3 regions of the Paenibacillus sp. FSL W7-1332 genome follow, and region 3 is predicted to be linked to each of the others. Evidence: riboswitches for the same ligand, from Rfam matches in the RefSeq annotation. Region 3 holds a riboswitch; each other region holds the start of a gene.
What was found. Region 3 has a riboswitch for cyclic di-GMP ahead of MKX98_RS25375 (hypothetical protein). Riboswitches for the same ligand answer to the same signal wherever they lie in the genome.
Positions count from the first base shown of each region.

Region 1: it holds a riboswitch for cyclic di-GMP, as region 3 does, so the genes downstream of both, MKX98_RS33570 (S-layer homology domain-containing protein) here and MKX98_RS25375 (hypothetical protein) in region 3, are expected to answer to the same signal.
Region 2: it holds a riboswitch for cyclic di-GMP, as region 3 does, so the genes downstream of both, MKX98_RS17520 (amino acid adenylation domain-containing protein) here and MKX98_RS25375 (hypothetical protein) in region 3, are expected to answer to the same signal.

Region 1 is NZ_CP150209.1:7,404,909-7,410,843, forward strand. Features, by position in the region: gene MKX98_RS33570 (S-layer homology domain-containing protein) at 1-4,163, opposite strand, end outside; cyclic di-GMP riboswitch class I at 4,398-4,485, opposite strand; gene MKX98_RS33575 (CehA/McbA family metallohydrolase) at 5,082-5,935, opposite strand, start outside.
Region 2 is NZ_CP150209.1:3,930,318-3,936,252, reverse strand. Features, by position in the region: gene MKX98_RS17525 (hypothetical protein) at 1-2,051, shown strand, start outside; cyclic di-GMP riboswitch class I at 2,626-2,720, shown strand; gene MKX98_RS17520 (amino acid adenylation domain-containing protein) at 2,926-5,085, shown strand; gene MKX98_RS17515 (AraC family transcriptional regulator) at 5,489-5,935, shown strand, end outside.
Region 3 is NZ_CP150209.1:5,627,961-5,633,895, reverse strand. Features, by position in the region: gene MKX98_RS25390 (MFS transporter) at 1-139, shown strand, start outside; gene MKX98_RS25385 (phosphosulfolactate synthase) at 252-1,118, shown strand; gene MKX98_RS25380 (YitT family protein) at 1,370-1,954, shown strand; cyclic di-GMP riboswitch class I at 2,100-2,194, shown strand; cyclic di-GMP riboswitch class I at 2,400-2,494, shown strand; gene MKX98_RS25375 (hypothetical protein) at 2,656-2,964, shown strand; gene MKX98_RS25370 (LuxR C-terminal-related transcriptional regulator) at 3,052-3,384, shown strand; cyclic di-GMP riboswitch class I at 3,513-3,601, shown strand; partial or broken gene MKX98_RS25365 (class I SAM-dependent methyltransferase) at 3,805-4,488, shown strand; gene MKX98_RS25360 (acetoacetate decarboxylase) at 4,765-5,514, shown strand; gene fabG (3-oxoacyl-ACP reductase FabG) at 5,517-5,935, shown strand, end outside.

The DNA of each region.
Region 1 (5,935 bases), 1.8 Mb from region 3:
GCATTGCCGAACTGCTTGCTAATCGCGTTCACATCGAGTTGTCCTGCAGGAACCGGATAAATCGCCAGCACATCTTCAATATCCAAGCTGGAGCCGGTATCAGAAAGCTTCTTCAGATCTTCAACCGTCAATCCTCGAACTTCAACATCGCCGTTACCCGGTACGCTAATGCCGAGTTTATGTCCTTTACCGTCCGCAAGAATACCGGACAGTTTGTCCTTATCGATCGTAACCGTCGCTTGACCACCGTTTACCGTGCCCGAAGCGAACGATACATTCGAACCGTTAATGGTTATTACGATGTTCCCCGGTTTCACCGTGTTGTCCGATGTTGGTGGAGTTGTTGGATTAATTGTGTCCGAGTTACCGCCACCATTATTGCTACCACCATTGTTGCCACCGTCGGAGTTGTCATTACCGGACGCTTTCTCACGAACGATGATATAGGTATACTCGTTAATCAGCTTATTGGCTTTGTCATAGACGCCGACTGTGATCAAGTTCTCACCTTCGATAAGCGGAAGCTTATTCCACTTGTCGGCAGAATACTCTAGACCATTCACGATGATTTTAAACTGGGTATCGTCCGGATATTTTGCCACTGGATTCAGGCTGATGCCGTATACATCATTCGCAACAGTTCCGTAATAGTTTTTGTTCTGGTTCGGGTCGAACGGTGGAGTTAACTCGATTTCTCGATTGCCCCCATTTGTTAGACCAAGAAGGTTAAGATCATCCAGTTCCCCACCCAGCTTCACAAGGTCCTTCTCTGCTTGTTTTAGAGCTGCCAACGCTTTGTCGACTTCATCTTGCGTTGCTGTTGGATCGCCCAGTACATCTTTTGCCGCATTCATGGCTTCTTGAAGGGCCTTCCAGCTCGCTTCGGTATACTCGGTTTCTACCAGGTTTTCGGCTATAATCTCGTCAACCTTTTTTTGCAGTTCGGTTTTGTCGACTGTAACCACTGGCGTCAGCTCGTTTCTAGCTTTCTCCAGAGCTGCCAGTGCTGAGTTCACTTCGTCTTGCGTTGCTGCTGGATTGTCCAGCACTTCTTTTGCCTTCGTCATGGCATCGTCAAGTGCTTTCCAGCTTGCTTCGGTATAATCAGTCTCTACCAGAATCTCGGCTGTAATTTCATCGTACTTCCCTTGTAGTGCCGTTTTATCTACTGTTTTTTCAGTTAGATCTTGTCGAGCTTTCTCAAGCGCCGTCAGCGCTGCGTCGACTTCGTCTTGCGTTGCTGCCGGATTGTCCAGCACTTCTTTTGCCTTCGTCATGGCATCGTTAAGGGCTTTCCAGCTTGCTTCAGTATACTTAGCCTCTACCAGGTTTTCGGCTGTAATTTCATCGTACTTCCCTTGTAGTGCCGTTTTATCTACTGTTTTTTCAGTTAGATCTTGTCGAGCTTTCTCAAGCGCCGTCAGCGCTGCGTCGACTTCGTCTTGCGTTGCTGCCGGATTGTCCAGCACTTCTTTTGCCTTCGTCATGGCATCGTTAAGGGCTTTCCAGCTTGCTTCAGTATACTCGGTTTCGATTAAGTTCTCGGCTGTAATCTCGTCGTACTTCCCTTGCAGTGCCGTTTTATCTACTGTTTTTTCAGTTAGATCTTGTCGAGCTTTCTCAAGCGCCGTCAGCGCAGCATCGACTTCAGCTTGCGTTGCTGCTGGATTCTCCAGCACTTCTTTTGCCTTCGTCATGGCATCGTTAAGTGCTTTCCAGCTTGCTTCAGTATACTTAGCCTCTACCAGGTTTTCGGCTGTAATTTCATCGTACTTCCCTTGTAGTGCCGTTTTATCTACTGTTTTTTCAGTTAGATCTTGTCGAGCTTTCTCAAGCGCCGTCAGCGCTGCGTCGACTTCGTCTTGCGTTGCTGCCGGATTGTCCAGCACTTCTTTTGCCTTCGTCATGGCATCGTTAAGTGCTTTCCAGCTTGCTTCGGTATACTCGGTTTCGATTAAGTTCTCGGCTGTAATCTCGTCGTACTTCCCTTGCAGTGCCGTTTTGTCTACTGTTTTTTCAGTTAGATCTTGTCGAGCTTTCTCAAGCGCCGTCAGCGCAGCATCGACTTCAGCTTGCGTTGCTGCTGGATTCTCCAGCACTTCTTTTGCCTTCGTCATGGCATCGTTAAGTGCTTTCCAGCTTGCTTCAGTATACTCGGTTTCGATTAAGTTCTCGGCTGTAATCTCGTCGTACTTCCCTTGCAGTGCCGTTTTATCTACTGTTTTTTCAGTTAGATCTTGTCGAGCTTTCTCAAGCGCCGTCAGCGCAGCATCGACTTCAGCTTGCGTTGCTGCTGGATTCTCCAGCACTTCTTTTGCCTTCGTCATGGCATCGTTAAGGGCTTTCCAGCTTGCTTCAGTATACTTAGCCTCTACCAGGTTTTCGGCTGTAATTTCATCGTACTTCCCTTGTAGTGCCGTTTTATCTACTGTTTTTTCAGTTAGATCTTGTCGAGCTTTCTCAAGCGCCGTCAGCGCTGCGTCGACTTCGTCTTGCGTTGCTGCCGGATTGTCCAGCACTTCTTTTGCCTTCGTCATGGCATCGTTAAGGGCTTTCCAGCTTGCTTCAGTATACTCGGTTTCGATTAAGTTCTCGGCTATAATCTCGTCGTACTTCCCTTGCAGTGCCGTTTTATCTACTGTTTTTTCAGTTAGATCTTGTCGAGCTTTCTCAAGCGCCGTCAGCGCAGCATCGACTTCAGCTTGCGTTGCTGCTGGATTCTCCAGCACTTCTTTTGCCTTCGTCATGGCATCGTTAAGTGCTTTCCAGCTTGCTTCGGTATACTTAGCCTCTACCAGGTTTTCGGCTGTAATTTCATCGTACTTCCCTTGCAGTGCCGTTTTGTCTACTACTTCAAATTGTCTAGTCACAGTTTCCGACTGATTGTTATTTATACTAGCTGTAACATTGACCGTATATGCACCTGTATTCAGGGCTTTGTCAACTGGGAACTCCCAGTTTCCGTTCGCGTCAGCAGTCCTCTCCTCAGTGATGATAAATGTCGGGTCTGCTGCACTAACGATCTTAATCGTTACTTTCGCAAAAGGTTCTGTTACACCGCTCAATGTCGGATTCGTCCCTGTTTTCTCGCCATTGGTACTTGGTTGGCTTAATTCGTTCTTAAATGATTTCCATACCAAATCATTATTGCCTACACCATAACTTGCAAGAAGATGACCGTTATCGGAAAAAAGGTTCTCCAACCCCGTCAAACCGGCTCCGGCTGCCACTCCAAACTTACTTCCCACAGTCATGCGATTATGGGCTGTAATACCTGCTTCTCCGGTAAAATTATTGTCTAGAGCAAGGAACATATTGCCTAGCAAAACAAGGTTTCGCTCAGTTTGTGGGCTCGATCCTGTATTCCCCGAGATGTGTGCTGTACCGGAAAGAACGAATCGATTATCGTTGCTCGACGAGAGCTCAACCCCTCCGCCCCTATTGTCAGTGATTTTACCTCCGGTCATAATGAACTCTGCATTTTTAACAATTAAGACCGCACTCGAGCCTGAAGTCGTATGTTTATTACTTGTGATTTCTCCACCTTTCATTTCTATAACCGCTCTAGTTGTGCCTTTACCTTCGAAATAGATTGCGCTCCCTCCAAAATCGGAAGGACTGTTACGTAAAATAGCACCCTCTTCAATGATCAGTCTCCCCCCATAGACATTCATAATTCTGCCTTGGAAAGTACCTCCACCGAAGCTGGCGTCAATGATAATATTTCTTAGTGTAAGCTGGCCCTGCTCAAGATGAATAAGGGTGTCTCTATCTCCTCCCGGCTCACCGCTTGCAGCACCCTTTGCCGAGCCGCGCTGAATGACAGCGGCATTTACTGCATTAGGGTCTGTCGAAATCGTAACACTCTTGTTTTGGTGAAGATGAAGATACTTCTTGTCAGCATTGATTGACAAATCGATATTGTTCAGGACATATATCGTTCCCCCGTCAGGAACCTCTTGATAGGCTTTGTACAAAGTAGCATAAGGATTATTTTGGGATCCATCACCTGTGGTATCATCGCCTCCGCTAGATACATAAACTTCCGAAGAAGCAGCATAAATGACTGGCATTCCTGAGCTTACCCCAAGGCCCGTGAAGACAAGGGTAAAAATCAGAAACATAACTCCAATTTTCCGCAAATTAATGTTGTTGCTTAGCATTTAGATCCATTCCTTTCTTGGTGTGAAGTTTTCCATTTTCACCGTAGTGACGGCCCATTTCCACCTCTTTTTCACTACTTTTTCAACTGCTATGTCAGGGTCTTAAGAGCTGCGTATTCGACTCAGAAAAACCGATAGACTTACGGCTATTTCACAGCACTCGACTCCTTCAATAGAATAACTAAAAACCTCCATCCAAAAAGCAAATGCCAATAGACGGAGGTTTCCATCGTATTCGGCAACTGGCTGGCATAGGTCAATAGCACCATTAGCCCCTATAGCTTTGCGTCCCCGCTTTTCAACAGGTTTGCTCTTATCGTACGAGCTTTATATGTAATACTTGGTAGAAAAACTACTTAAATTTTGATTCTTTTTTCATAAAAATACAAGGTGCTCAGGTCTTATGTTTGTTGTATTTTATCAAATTATGTCTAATATAGTGCTTTGGTAGCTTCTTTTGACATTATATGTGGCAAATCTGAACATATCCTGAATAATAAGCTTGTTATAGATAGAGTCTTAAGTATGCAAAAAGTCTCTTCACCTGGGGGTTCTCTACCATCGCGAATTGTATCATTCACTTCTATACAAAAACTATACAAGCCAGGGACTTGAAAGATGAATACTAACAAAACAAAGTTGTAATGCCAGTAGATTACCCTTTTCAGTGATATAAAAGGGTTTGCTATTCCGATAAAATTTCTTTAAATGTCAACTGCTGTTTTGATCCTGCGCTTCATAACGAGGTCTATCAGCGAAAAAATACGAAGTTGGAACCGGAACCAGACATATAAAGAAAATGAGCCCGGCATAATTACCGGACTCATTTCATTAAACTGCCCAATACCTGGGGTTCCTTTAATCGGGTCTTTTATTTACCTTTCCCGGCATAATAAATGTCGTTCCGCTTAAGCAGTCTCATAGCTTCACCGCCATAAATGTTAGGAAGGTGGTCGTGATCCACCGCTCCCCCGTTCCGACAAAGACCGAAGATGTGAACGGAAGCGCGGCTTCTGCATCCACGCCTTGGGTGACCCCCTCCATATCGATTTGCTTCTGAGTCAAGGTTAGCTCATAGAATGAAGTCAAGCCCTCATACTCTGCCGTGATGAGTACGGTTCCTTCCGACTTCGCCGTCACTACACCGCTAGCGCTGATCTCCGCTATAGTTGGATCACTGCTTGTATAGATGACGTTTGCCTCCACCTTTTCACGGCTTCCATCGCTGTACACTGCGGTAGTCACCGTTTGGGCATTCTCTCCAACGACCAGTACAACCGGCCCCTCGAGCTCAATCTCAGTCAGTGTAACCGGTTCGTCATTGTCGCCTGCTGATACCGATTGTAAAAGAGGTCGTTTAGCCATATCGTCCCATCTCCAAATCGCGTTAAAGTCCCACCCTAGCCTATCTGTATAGGTGGATGGAGTCTCTATTTCACTTTCAGATAGGCCTAATCCTTTAAGGTTTGTCAAAGCTCCTTCAGCGACACCTTCTTTATTCACTATCATGCCGTCAAATGCATAATTATTTTCGAGCGTAGCGGTGTGCCCCGCAAGAACTCGTCCCATCACCCGGTTTGCCATCGTTGGCGCCGTAACCGAAGGGCCCAAGGCAATGACATTTCTGACGACCGTATCATTGTATCCGTATCCAGTCACTCCGCCCGCATTGCTCGTCATCGCTCGAACGGTTCCAGACGCATACACGTTTTCTGTTAGGCTGCCCGAGTTCGTAATTCCGATTAGGCCGCCGGCCTGACTTACCTGAGCGG
Region 2 (5,935 bases), 1.7 Mb from region 3:
CGATTGTGACAGCCTCCGATGGAAAGGTATACATCGGCAGCACGCCGAACGGGACGTTGTTTCAATATGATCCGGCAGAGGATACATTGCGGGCGATCGGCAAACCGGTTCCTACCGATACCGTGATCTGGACGCTTGTAGCCGGGGAAGATGGCAAAGTATATGGAGGAACGGGATATTCCCAAACGCTGTTTGAATATGATCCCGCATCCGACCAGACCAGAATCCTTAAATCCTTCAAGACTTCTTCGAAAGAGTCTCATATCCGCAGCCTTGCTTACGATTCCGATCGTCAAGTGATCTATGTGGGGGGAGCCGATGTCGCCAAGCTTTATCAATACAATCTCGCAAGCGGAACATCCACCGCGCTTCATCCGCCTGAATTTAACGGCATGACTTCGGTTTATGATCTCCGGTATGCAGGGGGCAAACTTTTCGTGCGCGTGGATCCAGGACCCGTTATGTGTGTCTATGATCCCGATACCTCCAGCTGGATCGTAAATAAAAATACGGCCTATAATGCCCGGGGATTCTCACCAATATCGCCAGACGGCAAAACGGTGTTCTACACCTATTATGAGACTCTCCCGGGAGGCGGGCAGCAGTGGTCGCTTTATTCGTATGATGTGAATACGGGGGTTTACGGCTCGCTGGGCGTGGATGTCAAAGGAGCAGGCGTCGCTTTTGGTTATGTTCAGCTGGATCAGGCAAAGTATCCGGGCTGGACCTTGGTCGGATTGGCCGGAAATAGCGGCAGGGCATTTTATTACAACCTGGAAACCGGTTTGATTGAGACGCCGGAGCTTCCGTTTCCGGCACAGTTTGTGGAATTGTTTAATATCGGGAAGAGCACAGACGGGCAGATTCTGTCTTCGGGCTTCATTTCAGGCGGGGGAATGGGAATTTACTCGCCGACCCGTAACGAGACCAAGCATTATCCTCAAATCGGTCAAGTCGAAGGGTTCGGTTCATTGAACGGAAAGATGTATCTCGGCGTTTATCCTAGAGCGACCCTCTTTGAATACGATCCAGCCAAACCTTGGAACCGGACGGACCCATCAGAACCGAATAACCCGCTGCGGCTGGGTCAGTTGGGTTCGGAGCAAGACCGGCCCGTAGCCATGCTCGGGGTCGAGGAAGAAAACCTGTTATACATCGGTTCCTATCCAATTGCAGGCAAAACAGGCGGGGCACTTACCGTCTACAATCCTGTTACCGGAAAGTTTGATGTGAAGCGCGACATTATATCCGGTCATTCGATCAATTCGTTGCTTTACCAAAATGGAAAGCTGTTTATGGCCACCGGCGCGATGACCGGCGGAGAGGGGAAACTTGCCATTTTCGATACAGCATCAGGCCGAGTAGAGCTGGAACAGGTACCTGTTCCGGGCAAAAAAGCAGTAACCTCTTTGATATGGGGCCCGGACGGTAACATATGGGGAATGGCGCTGGGGGCTCTGTTCATCTATGATACGGAACGCCAAGAGATTATTTACAGTGAGGATATGTTTCCTACAGCAGATTATGCACACAGCAATCCTCGATTGACCATTGGAACGGACGGCAATGTGTACGGTACCATTTATACGGGATATGTTGCTGACCATACTTATACGAGCAAGATGTTTAAGATTGACACAGCAAGCAAATCGCTGTCCATCTTGTTGGAGAGCAATGCGGAAAAGCTGGCGCAGGACGACTTTGGCAATTTCTATTTCAAATATGGCAGCGAGCTAATGAAGTATAGCGACCCGAATCTGGTCATGCCGCTAGACAAAGTACAGCTCGAGGCTGAATCGCTCCAGCTTCACCCGGGAGATGAGGTCGGTTATTCCTACGAAGTCTTCCTTGAGAGAGGAAGAACGACTAAGGAGTTATCCGGCGCTCACATTGAGTATTTGAGCAGCCGTCCGGATAAGGCGGCGATCGACCCCAAAGGAAAGATTATCGCCAAGCATCCGGGGCAAGCCGAGTTGTCGATTCGAATTACATTGAACGGGGTAACGGTTGAATCCAATAAAATCAAGGTGAAAATAACCGGACCTTTGTAAAACTGTTCATGACATATAGCAATATGAGGCCGTTGTCCTGGACAACGGCTCTTTATTTTATTATCCAGTGATCCATTAGACCGGGAACTTGAAGGATGGAATTACCAAGTGGGTTGAACTTATGAAAGTTTTCTGATCGGAAGCGAGATGTCCTTACCAGTTAAAGACGGTAATTTAGTCCCGTTTGACAAGAGGCAAAAGTTATAGGGTTTTATGATTTCTGCTGTCGCAATTAGGTCAATGGATATAGGAGTGAAGTTAAAAAATAGAACTATTTTCTTGATCAGCCATCATCTAATATCCAAGTAATTACAGAAAATCGCAGCCTTTCTTTTGAACAGAATAGCTTTAATACATAGTTAAGTGAAGTGTAGTGAAGTCGAGGAGTGGAAAAAATTAGTAAAGATTAACTATCGCGACCTAGTGTTTCATGAGGGTTATCAATATCATCAAAACCATTCTTGAAAGACAATATTGAACAAAAGACCTATCGATTTTCATTTGGAAACAAGATACAGTAATTGTAAATCGAATACATAATATAATCATGGTTTACAATTTAAATACTATTTTTGTACGACAATAGCAAACCCACCGAAAGGTGGCGACGCAAAGCTATAGGGGCTAATGCGGGATCTACTGCGACCGCAATGCCAGCCAGTTGCCGAATACAACGGGAAACCTCCGTTTTATTCATTATTTTGAATTGAAGAAAGGGGTTTTTTTGACGTTCCAAAAAACAACGGTGGCTTCGCTATAAAAAACTAGTTTGGGGTTGAAGGGGGACATTACTTGATCGCAGAATGCGAAGAGGATTTTTCTGTTCGTTAACAATCAGACATTAATGAATCGATTATCCGGGAGGTTGATGGTCATGGAACAAACGACTTGTGATGTATCAATTGACGAATTGCCGAGGGGGGGATGGGCCGACGATGAAGGAAACCAGGTTCGTTTTTCCCTTGATTTTGCAACGACCCGAAAACTCCATGAACTTGCGTTCAATTTCGGAATAACTGTGGATATGGCACTTATGGCTTGTTATTCGATCCTGCTTGCCAAATATACCGGCGAGGATGATCCTGTAATTGGGTATCTGTTGGAAAGACAGATGTTTCCTATACGTTACTCTCCTACTGTACATAAGCCATTAGGTAAGTTTCTGATAGAAGTCAAGCATACCACGATGCAAGCACTCGAAGATCGGAATATGCGAAAGAATTTGAGCGGCAACCCGTTCATCAAAGCGGCGTTTACTTGGCAAAACGCCAATGCCACTCCTTATGAATCCGATCAGCTGGGGACGTTTGAGCTTGCTTTGACGGCTTTTAAGAAGGAATTTATCATGATACACCTTGAATATTCGGCCCGCTCCTACAGAAAAGAAACGATCGAGCAGATGAGCGGCCACTTGAGCCGAATCGTGCATGAAGTAGTTGATTTCCCCGAGAAGGTGATTGCCGACATACGTATGATGTCGGAAGAAGAGGAGAGACAGATTCAGGCTTTCAGCGGATCTAAGACGGACTATCCTTCCAGCCAAACGGTCCATTACTTGTTTGAGGAACAGGTCCGTTTAACCCCCGATCGCCCGGCGGTCATGATCGAGGACCATCAGATGTCCTATCGGGAATTGAACGAACGCGCGAATCAGCTTGCAAAAGCACTGCAGGATCACGGCGTTAAGCCGGAGAGCGTCGTTGGCATTGTCGCGGATCGGTCTGTCAATATGATTGTCGGGCTTACAGCCAAATTGAAAGCTGGCGGCGCTTATATGCCCATCGAAGCCGATTTTCCGTGCGAAAGAATCGAATATATGCTCAAGGACAGTCGAGCGGGATTTTTACTGGCTCCTTCCAGTTGGAAGCCTGACATAGCATTTGAGGGAAAAGTAATTTATTGGGACAACGCGCAGCTAAGCCTTGACAGCTGTCCCCATACGATATCTGCAGCAACCTCGCAAAGTCTAGCCTATATCATCTATACTTCCGGATCAATTGGGACACCGAAAGGAGTAATGGTTGAGCATCGTAACATCGTAAGACTGGTCAAGAATACCAATTATTTCAACTTTTCCAAGGAGCATCGAATTTTGCAAACCGGTACAATAACATTCGATGCGTCGACCTTTGAAATTTGGGGATCCCTTTTGAACGGATCTACTTTGTATTTGATGAAGGACACGGACCTATTTGACCTTTACAAATTGAAGGAAACCATCATCGGCCACCGCATTACGGCTTGGTTTCTGACTACGGCTCAATTCCATAATCTGGCCGAACAGGACCCAGACGCCTTTCGTACGTTAGACACCTTGCTAATCGGCGGAGAAGCGTTATCGCCGAAGCACGTAAATGCCGTAAGGAAGAGGTGCCCCGATCTGCGGATGATCAATATGTACGGTCCAACGGAAAACACGACGTTCTCCACTTATTTCCCGATCGAACGTGATTTCATATCGACCATTCCAATTGGCAGACCAATATGCAATTCATCCGCTTATATTCTTGATAAACAGTTGAAGCTTCAGCCGTTCGGAGTAGTAGGAGAGCTTTGCGTCGGAGGAGACGGTATCGCGCGGGGGTATGTGAATCAGCTGGAATTGACAGAAGCCAAGTTTGTGGAACATCCGCTCCTCGGGGAAAGGTTATATCGAACGGGGGATTTGGCCCTGTGGCTGCCGGATGGCAATATCGAAATGATCGGGCGAATCGACGATCAAGTAAAGATCCGAGGGTATCGAGTGGAACCGGGAGAAATCGAGACCCGGCTATTGGAACACAACGCAATCTCGAAAGCCGCGGTAGCCGTCAAAGCAGACGGAAGTGGAAATCCGATAATATGTGCGTATTTTGTTGCGAAACAGGTGTTGTCCGAAACGGAAGTCAAGGCGTATTTAGCCCGGAATTTGCCTGAATATTTCCTGCCTTCACTTGTGGTGCAGATGGAAAGTTTGCCGCTTACCCCTAACGGGAAAGTCGATAAAAAAGCTCTGCCGGACCCTGATCTTCTTCGTCCGATGCTCGTCAACTGAGACGAACCGCTAAACGAAACGCAGCAAATGCTTAAAAAGATCTGGCTGTACAAGGATGTGGAGCAAATCGAGACCGCATTTGACCCGATCTATCGATGTTTATCGTCCAGTCATCACCAATGATGGATGGGAGCACACTAATTTGGGTAGGGAGCAAGGAAGGAAAAAAGTGAACAAAACAGATAAAGTGAAGTCAAGGCTAAAGTATGATGACGGCAAGCAGTCACCCTAAAACAAGGTTGACTGCTTTTTCTTTTGTGAGGAGTTTAAACTTGCTGCTCCTTCCGCCACTGTCGGATTGTCATTAAAATTATTCTAAAGTTACTTCAACCGACAGGGGATTGCCCCCCGTTGTATAATTCATTAATACAAAAGCATGTCCACATTACATAGGGGCGGGGTTATGATGCGCAAATCATGGTTTAAACGACTACTATTGTCCTACATGCCGGTATTTATGATTGTCATCACGTTTATTTTCTTTGTTTTCTTTCAAATGTTCAGTGAGCAAAGCCGTCGCGAGGCGCTGAATGCCAATAAGACGCTGTCCCTACAGGCGATGCGGATCGTGGATACGTCGCTCAAAGTGATCGATAATATGATCGTCCTCGAGAGTATCAACAGCGAGTCTTTGAACAATTTTTTTAAAGCAAACTCAGGAAGTGATGCCTACATCAACATCAGGGCCGTGCAGAAGCTTAAGGAATTGATCAATTACTATCCTTTGATCGATTCCATTTACTTGGTGCGATATTCGGACGGATATGTGTTGAGTGATGCAACCAACGCTTATATCGGTTCATATCCTGACCGCAAATTTATCGAAGAATATCAGGTGTCGAAGACTCCA
Region 3 (5,935 bases):
AGTTGCAGCAGGGCCGCCCTTGTTCGGGTGGATGATGGATAAATCGGATCAGGTTGTTTTTATAACCGTGTCTTCACTATCTTTGGTTACTCTAGGTTTGGTGTTCTTTTTGATTAAGCCGCCTCGGCAGATCGGATGACCGTGACGAATCCCTATGACAAAAGATGGGCACCTGTCAATGGGTATGAGCATATTATGCCAATGTCATTGGATTAAACGACTAAATCAAAAAGAATTGAGGAGATCCTAGAATGAACAGTTCTCTGCGAACAGTTTGGCCCATGGAGATATGTGATCCGAGCGGGCTGCGCGAAAATCCCGAACACGGCAAAAAAGACCACGACACCTACGGGGTCATGGAACGCGGGATGACGATGGTTATTGATAAAGGCCTGGGTAGAAACATGTTCTCAGATGTGATTGAAACAGCCTCGGATTACATCGATTGTGTCAAATTCGGTTTTGGGACGGCTCCGCTGTATAAAACGGAAATGCTGCTATACAAAATCAATCTAGCCAAACAACATGGAATCACGGTCATGCCCGGCGGGACCTTGCTTGAGACAGCCGTGCAGCAAGATGTCGTCCCCGCATTTTTTAATACCGTTTGCCGTCTTGGATTTAACGCGATAGAAGTATCTGACGGCACGATTGAGATGTCGCGAAAAAAACGAACGGAACTCATTCGGGAAGGTAAACAACGCGGACTTCGGGTTTATACGGAGTATGGTAAAAAACAATCCGGTTCCCACATCGACGCCGAAATGCTCGCGTATACAATGGAAGCGGATTTAGACGTAGGCGCGGAGTTTATCATTGTTGAAGCGCGCGAGTCTGGACTAGGCATCGGTATTTACGATAAGCATGGCGAGTGCCAGGAAGAAATGATAAATAATATCATCGACAACGTGTCGGATGCAAGAAAGCTGATTTGGGAGGCACCTCTTAAGCAGCAGCAAGCGATGCTTCTCCGCAAATTTGGATCTCATGTACATTTGGGAAATATCCAACCCACCGAAGTGCTTTCCCTTGAAACGATGCGCCGGGGTCTTCGTCAAGATACGTTTGAACTCGGGGTGAGAGAGAAACAAACCGATGGATTTTGTTACGTAATTTAAACATAGACCAAACCACAAGAGAATGATAAATACTAGCGGGCTGCCTATGGATATCTCCAGAGTCAGCCTATACATATTTTCGTTAAAAAGATCTATCCCGGTATCCCCTCCAGGGAACAAGCATACACTTAAAAAAGCAGGACTAGCTTGTTACTCTAATCGATGAAGGATGATTCCGTGTGAACTTACAGATCCTACCCGGGCGGAAGAGCCCCTTTTTCTATCGTCATGCTTCCAAGAAACTTTTCTACATTACCGCCGGCTCCATCATTCAAGGTTTTGCCATGGCCATGTTCTTGTTTCCTCACGCCATTCCTTCGGGAGGAGGAGCAGGGATCGCGGTGCTTCTGAACCATGCGTTTGAGATCCCGATGAGTCTCGGACTGTGGCTGGCTAATTTTATTTTCCTTGCCTTTACAGTCCCTTATCTTGATGGAGTCAGTGCCTTCGGGACCATATTTGTTATAACAGTGACGTCCGTTTCCGTTAATTTCTTCGAGGTGTTCCTAGAACCCCCGTTCGGCAACGTATGGATCGATCTTCTATTCGGCTCGGTTATTCTCGGAACAGGTGTCGCCATCCTCATAAAGCAGAGGGTATCGAATGGGGGAATCGGTTATGTTGCCTTAGCCATTTATAAGTATAAAAGAATCAACCCGGGCACCTCATTGTTCTGGATGAATGGAATCATATTCGCTTTCGCTGCCTATGTGATCGATTGGAAAATTATTATCCTTGCAGTTGTATGCCAGTGGATATCGACCCGGATCATTAACTGGATTCACCAGTTCCCTCCCCCGAAATCGGTCTATCAACCCGCTTGGCGCAAAAAGTGATTCTGTATACGTGTAAGAGTGATTTACAAATCTAACAAAAATATGGGAATTTGGGTCGTACGACCTATATTAAATGAAAAACAATGTAAGTTATAGTTTGAATAAGTCATAACATGTTTGGATATTCGACAAATTCATACTCTTCGTACGACAATAGCAAACCCGCTGAAAAGCGGCGACGCAAAGCTACAGGGGCTAATGTGGATCTGCTTAAGACCGTGATGCCAGCCAGCTGCCGAATACGACGGAAGCCTCCGTCTCTTCTTACTAGTTTTTCCACCTATGTCTTTAAGCTGATGGAGGCTATTTGTGTTGTTTATTAAATTTTATGAAAGGGGGACCTGTACTAGTCTTAACAGTCTTATCTACCTGAAAAGGGACTTTAAATATATTGAAAGGCAGGTGAATCGTAGATATAATTTTCGGCACACAATCGAATCGTTTCGTACGATAATAGCAAACCCACTGAAAAGTGGCGACGCAAAGCTATAGGGGCTAATGCGGATCTGCCTAAGACCGCGATGCCAGCCAGTTGCCGAATACGACGGAAGCCTCCGTCCTATTTTGCTATGGTTATCTTAATGGATGGTGGTTTTTTATTGTTTATTTTCGCTTATAAGCTACCGAATTCAGAAGCGGAGATGACTAGAAGATCGATTTCATTATTAATCACTTATTCTTAAAAGGAAGAAGGGAAAATAATGGGCCGTAGAACACTGCTGGAAGCAAACGATCATTTTCCTAATATCCTCAGTATGTCTGAAATAAAAGGAAGGTTGATTGAACGGAAAGAAATTTTATATTTGCTGCAAGAGGAAACCAGGAATATGAACGATTTGCTGTCCATACCTTATTTATTTGTTATAACAGATACGGATGGTGCCGTTATCGATTATTGCGGCACGGATTTGTTAAAAGGATATTTTGAAAGAAATAATATAAAAAAAGGCACATCATTTGCGATGAAAACCGCAGGGGTCAATGCCATTTCTTTATCGATGGAAAATTAATCGGTTTCTGTCGTAATTGGTACCCGGCACACCAACCAATTGTTTGCCGAGCTGTCATGTGTATGTACGCCAATTCGAATAAAAAATGTGATTATAGGCTACCTTGGCCTGAGTTTTCATTATTTACACGAGGTTACATTTGCCATACCACTCATTGAACACCTGGCTAAAAATATTGAAGAAAAACTGCCTCAAAAGGACCCCATTCTACAAAAAGAGCTGACTTATTCTCACTTTGACCAATATGAATTAACAAATCGTGAGAAAGAGATAGCTTATGGATGGCTGGAAAATAAAAACGTACCTGAAATTGCGGGCATTTATGGGATTAGTCAAAGCACGGTCCGTACTTTTATTAAAAAGATATACGCAAAGACGAGCGTTAATCATAAAGGAGCATTCCTTAGGAAATTTACTTAAAATTTAAATTAAAATACATAAGTATAAACTACCCAATTTTGGGTATTTTTTTTGTTTAAGTCGAATTTTATACTTTAAAGTAAGTTGTCGTTGAAGGATTAATGAACATTTTGACAATTTCATACTTCGTACGACAATAGCAAACCCATCGAAAGGTGGCGACGTAAAGCTACGGGGACTAAGGTGGATATAAACACTATGCCAGCCAGTTGCCGAATACGACGGGACCCCAGTCTATTTAATCATGGCGGGGGGTTTTTGTGTTTTGAGTGATATTGCTAAAGGTGGTGAAAAAATATAAAAATGTCTAATTGTAGTCTTCAGAAGATTAGAGGCAAACTATCTCACCAAATATCGTCAGCAACCTATTCTACATATTTATGCCTGTAGGGATGTCTTCTTGGGAGGAAAATCTAGAGTATGGACAAAACTAACAAAAAACATTTACTTGATGATGTTGAGACGAAGATTAATCAAGGTCTTTTCTCTGAAGCATTTAATGCCCTTTATCATGGATTAGACAGCATACGCAGACATTCTTCAAAAAAAGATTGGAAGCAGTTTATTGCCCAATATCGTCAACATGCAGTAAGCTATTTTTTCTTACAAGAACCGTTTTCTCGTCGAGCATTTGACAAACCGCGCGGTTATGCTGGTGATCCCGTAATGATGGATTCCATCTATGACTTCGACAAAACAGCACCGCCACCTTACGAGGGCAGACAAGCAGAAATTTCCGAGCTTCTCAACTACGAGCTTAATCGTATAAGTTATGCAAATGATGCTGTTCGCGAAAGAAAACGTATATTTTCCAGCAAGATTGACGAAACAGCAGAACGAGTTGCGAACCCTTATATTCTCTCTTTTCCTAGCGGCCATTTGAGAGAAGTATTGGAAAGTGTCGCGGTTAAGAATAAACGCATTGGGAAATTTGTTGCTATTGATCAAGATCAGGAGGCCCTTTCGGTTGCAGCGGAAATCATAAAAGACTTTGGCGAAACGATTCCTGCCTCCATAGTTGACATCATTGAAAATGAAGTGCCTCTTCCTGGATTTGATTTTATATACAGTGTTGGTGTATTTGATTATCTGCCCAACGGAGTTGCCAAAAAATTAGTTAACGAATTATTTAATTTGCTCAATCCCGGAGGTCGATTGTTAATAGCCAATTGGCTTCCTGATACCCCCTCTATTGCTTATATGGAGGCAGCGTTGGATTGGTGGATCACTTACCGTACCAAGGAGCAAATGCAAGAGTTAACCGAAGCTATACCAGAAGAAGATATTCATCATATTGATATTTTTGTGGAAAAATACGAGGTTGTTGTTTTTATGGAAATTGAGAAGGCGGGAGAAGTGAATTCTTTCAAAAGGAAAGGGATGGAACTATTGAAACTGCATGAGGTACGCAAGCAAATGTCGACTCCATTGGGAGCTCCTGCTTATCCTGTTGGACCTTATCATTTTCGTAACCGGGAATACCTGAACATTCTATATCGTACCGACACGGAAGCCTTGAGACGTGTAGTCCCTGAGCCGCTTGAAATTGATGAGCCTTTAGTCAAATTTGAGCTCATGTACATGCCGGATGTTACCGGTTTGGGGGCCTATACAGAATCTGGCCAGCTGATACCGGTGAGCTTTAATGGGGAGAAGGGTGAATACCAGCACGCGATGTATGTGGACAGTCTTCCTGCGATCGCGGCCGGACGTGAGATCAGCGCATATCCGAAAAAACTGGGCTCTCCAAAACTGTATATTGATTCGGACACATTAGTCGGTACGCTGGACTACGGGTCTTTACGTGTAGCCACCGCAACGATGGGATATAAACATCAGGCTCTCGACCCGGAGCAGGCCCGCCAAGAGATTTGCCAACCGACATTTATGCTCAAAATTGTGCCGAACTATGATGGAACTCAGAAGGTATGCCAACTGATGCGTACTCAGATCAAAAATCTGACCATTCATGGTGCCTGGACGGCCCCAGCCCGGCTGCAATTGTTTGCCCATGCGTTGGCCCCACTGGCAGATCTCCCCGTGCTTGAGGTTGTATCAGCTTCGCATATTGTTACTGATTTGGGGTTATCCGCGCCGGATGTCATTTATGACTATTTGGCGGAACATTGAAAGTGGATGGGGGGATTAGAATTTTAACCGGAAAGAATTTTTTAGTAACAGGCGGTTCGAGAGGTATAGGAAGAGCAACAGTAATAAAACTGGCCGAGCAGGGAGCTAATGTTACTTTTACGTATAAAGAAAATGAAGCTGCTGCAATGGAATTGTGTAATTACGTGGTGGATAAAGGAATCGGGAAAATAACCTGTATTCAAGCGGATTCAACCGATCCTTTAGTCGCTTCCGAAGTACTAGAAACGGTCTGTAAAGATAATTCTCAACTGGATGGTTTGGTAGTTAATGCTGGAATCACTAGGGATAGTAATTTGGTGATGATGGATGAAGAGAGCTGGAGTGAAGTGATTTCTACTAATCTAACGGGGACTTTCAATTATTTAAAAGCAGCATCATTTAAGTTTATTCGACAACGTTC